Regions from separate parts of the Ferdinandcohnia salidurans genome, predicted to be linked through region 2. Evidence: predicted binding sites of a transcription regulator. Region 2 holds the regulator's gene; the other holds the start of a gene.
The links. Region 2 encodes Rex, which represses fermentation and respiration genes when NADH is low (regulators of the CRP and FNR family bind a similar motif). Its sites were predicted from a motif close to TTGTGAAATATTTCACAA; they were not measured.

Region 1 (5,959 bases), on a different contig from region 2:
AGGTGCGGTGAAAGGTTAAATCTAACAGCTCATTTGCCAACAATAGCAGATGAGCTTCTATTTCAAAAAAGTGGGATTAAAGGGGAGTAATAGAAATGGAACGGAAATGGTGGAAGGAATCAGTCGTTTATCAGGTTTATCCACGAAGCTTTAAAGATAGTAATGGGGACGGTATCGGTGATTTACAGGGGATGATTTCAAAATTAGATTATTTGAAAGAACTGGGGATTGATGTAATTTGGTTATCTCCTGTCTATAAATCACCCAATGATGATAATGGCTATGACATTAGCGACTATCAGGATATTATGGACGAGTTCGGAAATATGGCGGACTGGGAACAACTGATCACAGAAATGCATAATCGCGATATGAAGCTTGTTATGGACCTTGTGGTTAACCATACTTCTGATGAACACCCATGGTTTGTGGAAGCACGAAGCGGCAAGGACAATCCTTATCGAGATTATTATGTTTGGAAAAAAGGCAAAGACGGTCAGGAGCCAAATAACTGGGTTTCATTTTTTAGCGGGCCGGCTTGGGAGTATGATGAAAAATCAGAAGAGTACTTCTTGCATCTATTTTCAAGAAAACAACCAGATTTGAATTGGGAAAATCAGAAAATGCGCCAAGATATCTATAAAATGATGACTTGGTGGCTTGAGAAGGGTGTTGATGGATTCCGAATGGATGTCATCAATCTCCTTTCCAAAACCGAGGGATTACCCGATGCAAAAGTAACAACAAATAGCCGCTACCAATGGGGTGGCGAACACTTTGCAAACGGTCCGAAAATCATGGATTATCTAACTGAAATGAGACAAGAGGTTTTTGATAAATATGATATTATGACTGTTGGTGAAACACAGTTTGTTACGACTGATGACGCGATTCGTTACACAAATGAGGAAACGGGCGTTATGAGCATGCTTTTTCAATTTGAGCACATGGGAATTGATAAGTCAAAGACGGGTGGAAATTTAGGTAAATGGAAGATCAACCGTGAGTGGAAGCTAACAGAATTAAAGCAAATCATGTCAAGATGGCAAAAGGACTTAGAGGGTAAGGGATGGAATTCTCTTTATCTTGAAAACCATGACCAGCCAAGATCTGTTTCACGCTTTGGAGATACAAAGGAGTATCACAAAGAAAGTGCGAAAATGCTTGCGACTTGTCTCCATATGATGCAAGGGACTCCATTTGTCTATCAAGGACAGGAATTAGGTATGACAAACGTATCCTTCGACTCAATTGATGATTATAAAGATATAGAAATCCATAATTTTTATAAGGATCAAATAGAACAAGATAACTTTACGAAGGAAGAAATCATGGATGCAATTCATTTCCGTGGGCGTGACAATGCAAGAACCCCAATGCAATGGGATGATTCTGAAAATGCAGGTTTCACAACAGGCACTCCGTGGATTAAAGTAAATCCTAATTTCAAAGACATCAATGTTCAAAAAGAAATAGCAGATCCAGATTCCATTTATCATTACTATAAGAAACTCATTGGTCTTCGTAAAAACAATCCAATTATGGTGTACGGTTCATACGATTTAATTTTAGAAGAAAATGAACAAATTTACGCATATACACGTACATTAGGAAATGAAACATTACTTGTCATTACAAACTTTACAAAAGAAACACCAATATTTACTCTACCAAAAACAATTCAATACAAATCCAAAGAACTCATAATCAGCAACTACCCAAGAGAATCTGAGGATGAAATTGAAACAATCGAACTAAAACCATATGAAGCAATCGTATACAAACTCTCATAAAAAACGAGTCACTCCGGTGGCTCTTTTTTTTTGGAGAAATTGTCAAGGTCTGGGACACAGGGACAGCCCTACCATTTTTTTACAGGGACAAGGGACCTGTCCCTCCGTCCCAATCTAGCAGAATGGTGGTACTCCAGCCGAATTGGAGTATCATCACTAACCAGATATTAGGAGGATGATATTATTCCAGCCGCTATACAGTGTCACCACCTTCCTATTCAAATAAGATTAATGGCACCCAAGCTGGTCAGTTTTCGATCCGACCAAGTAATTTTGACTAAATTTTGATGAAAATATGGCTAAAATGGTAATTCTGTTAATTTGTGAAGTATTTCACATGACACAAGACTAATCCCGTTGTATGATTGATTTGTAAGAAAGTTTGTTCAGTACTGAGCAAACTAAGTCTTAATCACAAACATATATTTAACAACCTTTTAATGGAGGTCATTGATGATGAAAGCATGGGCTGGTTTTAAAGAAGGAAAATGGCAAAAGGACATTGATGTACGTGACTTCATAATAGAGAACTTTACACCATATAGCGGTGACGATGAATTTTTAGTGGGGCCAACTGAAGCGACAAATACGCTATGGAAGCAGGTAATGGAGTTAACGAAGCAGGAGCGAGAAAATGGTGGAGTGCTTGATATGGATACGAAAATTGTATCTACGATTACTTCACATGGTCCCGGTTACTTAGATCAGGAAAAAGAGAAAGTGGTTGGGTTCCAAACCGATAAACCGTTTAAGCGTTCACTTCAACCGTTTGGTGGAATTAGAATGGCGGTGGATTCTGCGAAATCCTATGGGTTTGAAATAGACCAGGAGATTGTAAAGATTTTTACTGACTATCGAAAAACACATAACCAAGGTGTATTTGATGCATATACACCTGAAATGAAACTTGCGAGAAAAGCGGGTATCATTACAGGACTACCTGATGCATACGGTCGAGGAAGAATCATTGGAGATTACCGCAGAGTTGCCCTTTATGGAGTCGACCGACTTATCGAAGACAAGAAGAAAGACCTTCTTGAAACCGGAAATGGAACCATGACTGATGACATCATTCGTGACAGAGAAGAGCTTTCTGAACAAATTCGTGCACTACAGGAATTAAAGGAGCTAGCTGTCTCTTATGGCTATGATATTTCAGAACCAGCTACAAATGCGAGAGAAGCATTTCAATGGTTATACTTCGCATATTTAGCAGCGATAAAAGAACAAAATGGGGCTGCGATGAGCTTAGGCCGTGTGTCCACATTCCTAGATATCTATATTGAAAGAGATATAGAAAACGGCCTATTAACTGAGCAAGAAGCACAGGAAATTGTCGACCATTTTGTTATGAAACTAAGACTTGTTAAGTTTTCAAGAACACCAGATTACAATGAGCTATTCAGTGGTGACCCTACGTGGGTAACAGAATCCCTCGCAGGTGTTGCACTTGATGGACGTCCATTGGTTACGAAAAACTCATTCCGTTTCTTGCATACACTAGACAATCTTGGACCAGCACCTGAACCAAACTTAACTGTACTTTGGTCAGTGAAGTTACCTGAAAACTATAAGAAATACTGCGCAAAAATGTCTATCAAAACAAGCTCCATTCAATATGAAAATGACGACATTATGCGTGAAATGTATGGGGACGACTATGGCATTGCGTGCTGTGTATCTGCGATGACAATCGGAAAGCAAATGCAATTCTTCGGAGCAAGAGCGAACCTAGCGAAAGCTCTAATCTACGCAATCAATGGTGGTATCGATGAAAAGCTGAAGATTCAAGTTGGTCCGTCATACTCACCGATTACTTCAGAGTTTCTTGATTATGAGGAAGTTCTTGAAAAATATGATTTAATGCTCGAGTGGCTTGCAGGACTTTACGTGAATACATTAAATATCATTCACTACATGCATGATAAATACAGCTATGAACGATTAGAAATGGCATTGCATGACCGTGAAATTTTACGCACGATGGCATGTGGAATCGCGGGGCTATCAGTGGTCGCCGATTCACTAAGTGCAATCAAACATGCTAAGGTGAAAACGATTCGTGATGAAAATGGAATTGTTGTAGATTACGAGATTGAAGGAGACTTCCCGAAATACGGAAACAATGATGATCGTGTCGATGACATCGCGGTTGAGCTTGTGAAGCGTTTTATGAATAAGATTAAAAAGCATAAAACATACCGCGACTCTGTTCACACACAATCCATCCTAACGATCACATCTAATGTCGTGTATGGGAAAAAGACAGGCAACACTCCTGATGGCCGTAAAGCTGGGGAACCATTTGCACCTGGTGCAAACCCACTCCATGGCCGTGACACAAAGGGTACACTTGCTTCATTGAGCTCTGTTGCGAAGCTACCCTACGAATATGCTTTAGATGGAATCTCAAATACGTTCTCAATCGTACCGAAGGCTTTAGGAAGAGAGGAAGAAGCGAGAATTAGTAACCTAGCAGGTTTACTTGATGGATACGTGATGAAAAAAGGCCACCATTTAAATGTGAACGTCTTTGACAGAGAAACTTTAATGGATGCAATGGAGCATCCTGAGTTATATCCACAATTAACCATTCGTGTATCAGGATATGCCGTGAACTTTATCAAACTAACAAGAGAACAACAAATTGATGTTATAAACCGAACATTCCACGAAACCATGTAAGGATGTTAGAAAAGAGGAGGACGTTAAGCATGAACGGACGCATTCATTCCATTGAAACCTGTGGGACGGTAGACGGACCAGGACTACGTTATGTTATTTTCACTCAGGGGTGTTTGCTCCGTTGCCAGTTCTGTCATAACCCAGATACTTGGAAATTAAATATGGGGAAGGAAATGAGTGTTACAGAGATCATCAATGATATTAAAACCTATCTTCCCTTTTTTCAAGCATCGGGCGGTGGTGTTACCGTAAGTGGCGGTGAGCCTTTGCTTCAACTTGAATTTCTAATCGAGTTGTTTAAAGAATGCAAGAAGCTTGGGATTCACACCACGATTGATAGTTCGGGTGGATGCTTTACACGTGCTCCTCATTTTATGGAGAGATTAGAGGAGTTACTGCCACTAACTGACCTAATTTTACTTGACATTAAGGAAATTGACCCAATAAAGCATAAGGAATTAACGGGATTAAGCAATGAACATATTCTGGACTTTGCTCAGTATCTATCAGATAAAAATGTTCCAGTTTGGGTTCGACACGTACTCGTTCCAACAATTAGCGACAATGATGAGGATCTTACGAAGTTATCAGAGTTTATCAAAACACTAACAAATGTGAAAAAAATTGAAGTCCTACCATACCACAAGCTTGGTATCTACAAATGGGAAAGCCTAGGTCTGGAATACAAACTCAAAGGAGTCGAACCTCCAACCGATCAACGCGTCAAAAACGCAGAAAGAATCCTAGGTTCATAAATCGGCGGGTCACAGGGACAGGTCCCGCGTCCCTCCATATTTTTACAGTCGTCTTAACATAGAAGCAGCAAAAGGAAGCGTAAAATCTTCTTCTTGCTGCTTTTTTTGTTGGCCCCTGAATCGATTCCAAAAAGCAGGAGATATGGTACTGATAACGAATTGTAGTTGAGGAAAATATTTTTAGTTAAGTTGAAACAAATTCGGAGTTGAAACGACTTATTACTGATTGGGGGCGAGGCATTGGAGAATATGTCGTTCGATATAGAAACGATTTATGATACGTATTACCGGGATGTTTATCATTTTGCACTCTTTTATACGAATAACCATCAAGAAGCAGAAGATATCACACAAGAAACTTTTATTAAAATCATGAAAAACATAGGAAGTCTACAAAATCCAGAAAGATTGAAAACATGGATTTTCTCGATAGCAAAGCATACGGCAATTGACCTAAAACGAAAACAAAAGTTTATTCAATTCTTACCAGACTGGATCTACGAAAAAGAATCGGAAGAAGCTACACCTGAAAAGAAGGCTATCCAGAAGAAGGAATGGGAAGAACTACAAGAAGCGCTCATAAAATTAAAGCCTACCTATCGGTCCATCATTATTTTACGAGGACTAAAAGAGTTGTCTGTTAAAGAAACCGCTGAAATCATGGGATGTAGCGAAAGGAAAGTACGTGTCGATTATCACAGAGCGACTCAACAAATGAAAAAACAT
Region 2 (5,959 bases):
ACTAACTTCGTGGAGAGACTCCCATTCTTCCATAAGAGCTTCAAGTTTTGCTGAGGATTTTTCGTTTTCTTCATTAATTCGTTGAACTTCCTCATGATTTTGATAGACTTCTGGATCACAGAGAAGCTGTTCATTTTCTTCAATTTTCTCTTCTATAGTGGAAATTTCCAACTCAATTTCTTCTATTCTGCGTTTTCGTTGACGCTCAAGCTTCTTTAATTGTTTTTCTTGTTCATAGGATGTTTTTTCTTGGACCACTTCACGTTTGACGTTCTTTGACTCTTGAGCTTCAAGTCTTGCGAGTTCCTCCATTTCAAACTTCTTTTCAAGGTGGTAATCATAATCACCTAGATATTCCGTAAGTCCTTCACTGGATAACTCAAACACTTTTGTTGCAATGCGGTTGATAAAATATCGGTCATGGGAAACAAAAAGAATCGTCCCGGGATAATCGATTAAAGCATTTTCAAGTACTTCCTTGCTATCAAGGTCTAAGTGGTTGGTAGGCTCGTCAAGAATGAGAAAATTTGATTTCTCCATCATTAGCTTTGATAGGGCAAGTCTTGCTTTCTCGCCACCACTTAAGGTTGAAACGGTTTTTAGCACATCATCCCCTGAAAAAAGAAAGTTCCCGAGAACCGTACGGATTTCTTTTTCAGATTTTAGAGGGTATTCATCCCATAATTCATTTAATACTCGTTTGTTCGAGGTGAGGTCCGCTTGTTGTTGGTCATAGTAACCGATGGTCACATGTGAACCAAAGCGAAATGTTCCATCCACGTTGTCGAGTTTTTCAATAATTGCTTTTAATAAGGTTGATTTTCCGATTCCGTTTGGACCCACTAATGCGATGCTATCTTCACGGTAAATATTGAAATTGATATTTTTAATAATCGGTTTGCCTTTTTCATACGAAACGGTGATATCTTTTGCACTTAGTACATCATTTCCACTTTGTCTTTCGATTTCAAATCGAAAGGAAGCCGATTTTTCATCACCTAATGGCCTGTCAATTAGCTCCATTCTGTCAAGCTGCTTTCGTCTACTTTGGGCACGCTTGGTGGTTGAAGCTCGAACCAGGTTTTTAGCGATAAAATCTTTTAGTTTTTCCACTTCTTCCTGTTGTTTTTCATATTTTTTCAGCTCAAGCTCATAGTTTTCAGCCTTGAGTTTTAAATAGTTGCTATAGTTTCCGACATATCTAGTGCTTGTGTGTCTAGAAATTTCATAAACTTGGTTGACCACTTTATCAAGAAAGTAACGGTCATGGGATACGATTAACAGTGCGCCAGGGTATCCTTGTAGATATTGTTCAAGCCACGTAAGCGTGCTAATATCAAGGTGGTTTGTTGGCTCGTCCAAGATTAACAGATCAGGCTTGGTTAGTAATAGTTTACAAAGGGCAAGGCGTGTCTTCTGACCACCGCTTAAGCTGGATATTTTGGTTTGGTAGTCTTCTTCTGTAAAATTAAAACCATGTAGAATTGATCGAATATCAGCTTCGTATTGATAGCCACCCTTTTCCTTAAAATCAACCTGTAGCTGATCATATTCTTCGAGTAATTTCTGGTAATCAACCGGATTTTCAAAGAGGGACGGGTCTCCCATTTTAACCTCTAGGTTTCTGAGATCTTTTTCAAGCTTCTGTAAGGATGCAAAAACAGTTAGCATTTCCTCCCAGATGGTGAGATTTGATTCAAGCCCTGTATTTTGGGCGAGGTAATCAATGGTAACGCTTTTTGGCTTGATAATTTCACCGCCATCATGTGACATATGGCCGGCAATAATTTTTAAAAGTGTTGATTTTCCAGCACCGTTTCGTCCAACGATGGCAATACGGTCACGAGTTTGTACTTCTAATTTTATATTCGATAAAATAAGATCAGCAGCAAAATACTTTTTGAGCTGATTTACTTGTAGTAAAATCATGTTATTTCACCTCTTGTTTCTATCAACAGTGTATCTTATATTACTTAATTAGAGCAACTGCAATGATATTGTTCACAGATGTATCAAAGACAGATGTGATAAAATAGTGTATAGTTTATGGGAGGGTTTGTTTTATGTCATCATTTACCCATTTTAATGAGCAAGGTCGCGCCAAGATGGTCGACATTACGGAAAAGTCAGATACTGTCCGTACAGCAATTGCAAAATCAAGTATTACTGTAAATAAAATCATTTATGAGCAAATAATAAATAATGAGGTTAGTAAGGGTGATGTCCTTGCTGTTTCTCAGGTTGCGGGAATTATGGCAGCCAAAAAGACGTCGGAGTTAATTCCGATGTGTCATCCATTGGCATTAAAAGGTGTTGATATACGTTTTAGCTGGACGACCCAAGATGAATATGTCTTACATATCACGGTTACAGTTAAAACAAAGGGCAGTACAGGTGTGGAAATGGAAGCACTTACCGCTGCATCTGTTTGTGCGCTAACTGTGTATGATATGTGTAAAGCGGTTGATAAAGGAATGGTCATTGGACCAACTTATTTGGCTGAAAAAACGGGTGGAAAGAACGGAGATTTTAAAAGGGAGCTATAGTTAGTTCCAAGTTAGTGGAGGAATTAAGGTGAATCTTGAACAATCAAAAATACCACAAGCAACTGCCAAAAGGCTGCCACTTTACTATCGATTTTTGAAAAATTTGCATGCCTCAGGAAAGCAGAGAGTTTCATCTGCAGAATTAAGTGATGCGGTTAAGGTAGATTCCGCCACAATTCGGAGAGATTTTTCTTATTTCGGAGCATTGGGAAAAAAAGGATATGGCTATAATGTCAATTATTTATTATCCTTTTTTAGTAAAACCTTAGATCAAGACGAGTTAACGAAGGTTACTCTAATCGGTGTAGGGAATTTAGGTACAGCATTTTTACACTACAATTTTTCCAAAAATAATAATACAAAAATTGAGCTTGCGTTTGATGTGGATTATAATAAGGTAGGTAGTAGTATTGGTGGAGTACAGGTATGCCATCTTGATGACCTTGAAAAAGAATTGCCTGATGATGTAACGGTAGCCATTTTAACGGTGCCGGTTGGGGCAGCTCAGTCGATTACAGACCGCTTGGTCAATAAAGGGATCAAGGGTATTCTTAATTTTACTCCAGCAAGAATCAATGTACCTGAACATATTCGGGTCCATCACATTGATTTGGCTGTAGAACTACAAGCTCTAGTATATTTCTTAAAGCATTATTCAAATGATTCAAATGATTCAAATGAAGAATAAAAATAGATCTTACAATTGTAGGGAGGTGACTTACAGTGGGAAGTCTTGGATTCGGTAGTATTTTACTGATTGTATTTGCAGCGTTATTAATCTTTGGACCGAAGAAGTTACCTCAACTAGGTAAAGCAGCAGGTAATACATTGCGTGAGTTTAAAAACGCAACAAAAGGTTTAGCAGATGATGATGACGATGATGTTAAGAAGAATGAAACTCAAGATGTGAAGTAATGATAGGATGAGTCACATGAACGAAAAAGAAATGTCCGTCTATGATCATATTGGAGAGTTACGAAAACGACTGATCTACATAGTCGTTTTCTTCTTCATTGTTGCATTAGGCAGCTTTTTTCTCGCAGAGCCAGTTATCCTTTATTTGCAAAATGCTGACGAAGCAAAAGAGCTGACAATGAATGCTTTCCGTATGACAGATCCAATTAAAATCTATATGCAATTTGCTTTTATCATTGCCCTTGTTATCTCGTCTCCTTTTCTCCTTTATCAGCTTTGGGCCTTCATCAGTCCTGGCTTATATGAGAAGGAAAGAAAGGTAACCTTGAGTTATATTCCGCTTTCGGTAATCCTTTTTTTAATAGGAGTTTCATTCTCCTACTTTATTTTGTTCCCATTTGTAGTGAACTTTATGACAAGGTTAGCGGAGCGCCTTGATATCAATCAGGTGATCGGGATAAACGAATATTTTCAATTCCTGTTGCAATTGACTTTACCGTTTGGCTTTTTGTTTCAATTACCAGTTATTGTGATGTTTTTAACAAGATTGGGAATTGTAACACCGATGTTTCTTTCTAAAATAAGAAAGTTCGCGTATTTTATTCTATTAGTCATCGGAGGTTTAATCACCCCTCCTGAAATAATCTCGCATTTAATGGTTACAGTCCCGTTGTTCGGATTATATGAAATCAGTATTCTCGTATCAAAAAGTGCCTACAGGAAGGCATTAAAAGCGGAAATGGAAGCGGCAAATTCAATGGAGTAGAGATAATTCCATAAAAAAATAACCTCCGATGTGAGGTTATTTTTTTGTTTTTGCGATTTTTTTTATTTTACTGTGCAGGACAAACATTCGGATTGCCACACCAAAGTCGAAGGTTGCGACAATTGCTAGAAGAATCGTAGAGAAGTTCCAAACGGTCTCTGCCGCACTATTAATCGCAATATAGGTAAACAGAGTCCCCATTAGCGCGTAAATGATGCCCATTACAAAAGGTGAAGTTCTTCGCATAAATTAAAAGCCTCCAATAAATGTCTGTTGCAGCTTCTCGGCTTGCTTCATGATCCTTTCTATATCATCTGCAAAAATCGTTTGAACCACTACAACAAAAGTATTCATTGCAACATGTGCAAAGATTGGAACGATAATCCGCTTTGTTCGTACATAAAGGAAGGCAAAGGTAAAGCCCATCGCTGTATAAATCAGAAGATGCGTAAAGTCCATATGCACTACTGCAAAGATTAACGAACTAATCAAGGCAGAAATGAAAAAGTTGAATTTTTTATATAACGATCCAAAAATAATTTGGCGAAAGATAATTTCCTCAAGGATTGGCCCAATAATGGAAACGACGATTATAAGCAGTGGCAAGGATTTTACCAAGGCCATAATTTCTTGGGTGTTCTCGGAACCAGCCTCAATTCCAAGTAAATGAATCTCAATATTTGCTGCAATAACCTGAGCAGTCATTGCCATAAATATACCTGCAATTGCCCATCCAATCGCTTCCCCTTTTGAAGAACGATGAAGACTTAGATGTCTTTCCTTAATATCTTGTCTTAATAAAAATAATACGATCGGAAGTGCCGCAACAAAACTAACAACAGTCCAAAGGGCAATAATCGTATTTGGGTCTAAACCATCTCCAATGCCTAATAGCAATAGAAGAGGGATACCTAAAATTCCAGAGAACTGCATGATAATGTAAGTTAATATGACATACCAATAACGAGCTTTCATGAAAATCTCCTTTAGTAGTTGGAATAAATATCAAGTTTTTATGCTTTTGTCCACTTTTTGTATTGTATCATATATTCACTTATATCCATTAGTATTATGCAAATCCAAATTTTCATTGAAAGAAATTAGATTGTTGGTTTATTTTTCCTTTCATTAACATAGGATAGATAGGTGGGCCAAGTTTCGCTTAATAAAATAGAATTTTTTTGCAAATTTCTATACCAAATGACTTGCAAAATAGGTAGAGATTATTTAATATAATAATTGTGTTAGCACTCATGTTGGTCGAGTGCTAATAAGAAGACGAAACTAATTATTTATATTATTTGAGGAGGTTGTTTCACTTGTTAAAGCCATTAGGTGATCGCGTTGTTATTGAACTAGTTGAATCAGAGGAAAAAACTGCAAGCGGAATTGTATTACCAGATTCTGCAAAGGAAAAGCCTCAAGAAGGTAAAGTAGTTGCTGTTGGTACAGGTCGTGTATTAGACAGTGGTGAAAGAGTAGCTTTAGAGGTTGCGGTTGGTGATCGCATTATCTTCTCAAAATATGCTGGTACTGAAGTGAAATATGAAGGTACTGAATACTTAGTATTACGCGAAAGCGACATTTTAGCTGTAATCGGTTAATAGAAAAACAGCATTTTATATCATAGAATCTTAATTTTTTGAGGAGGGCTTAAGAATGGCAAAAGAAATTAAATTTAGTGAAGATGCTCGTCGCGCTATGCTTCGTGGTGTTGATGCATTAGCAAACG

Region 1: a site for Rex is predicted at 2,115-2,132, ahead of pflB (formate C-acetyltransferase). Genes of this name have one in related genera too.

What each region holds. Positions count from the first base shown of each region.
Region 1 covers NZ_JBHUEK010000029.1:175,821-181,779, forward strand. Annotated here, with positions in the region: gene ACFSFW_RS20265 (carbohydrate ABC transporter permease) at 1-19, shown strand, start outside; gene ACFSFW_RS20270 (glycoside hydrolase family 13 protein) at 96-1,793, shown strand; gene pflB (formate C-acetyltransferase) at 2,250-4,478, shown strand; gene pflA (pyruvate formate-lyase-activating protein) at 4,508-5,233, shown strand; gene ACFSFW_RS20285 (RNA polymerase sigma factor) at 5,483-5,959, shown strand, end outside.
Region 2 covers NZ_JBHUEK010000027.1:5,020-10,978, forward strand. Annotated here, with positions in the region: gene ACFSFW_RS19040 (ABC-F family ATP-binding cassette domain-containing protein) at 1-1,929, opposite strand, end outside; gene moaC (cyclic pyranopterin monophosphate synthase MoaC) at 2,064-2,546, shown strand; gene ACFSFW_RS19050 (redox-sensing transcriptional repressor Rex) at 2,575-3,234, shown strand; gene ACFSFW_RS19055 (twin-arginine translocase TatA/TatE family subunit) at 3,270-3,461, shown strand; gene tatC (twin-arginine translocase subunit TatC) at 3,478-4,227, shown strand; gene ACFSFW_RS19065 (YdiK family protein) at 4,264-4,473, opposite strand; gene ACFSFW_RS19070 (CPBP family intramembrane glutamic endopeptidase) at 4,477-5,202, opposite strand; gene groES (co-chaperone GroES) at 5,547-5,831, shown strand; gene groL (chaperonin GroEL) at 5,887-5,959, shown strand, end outside.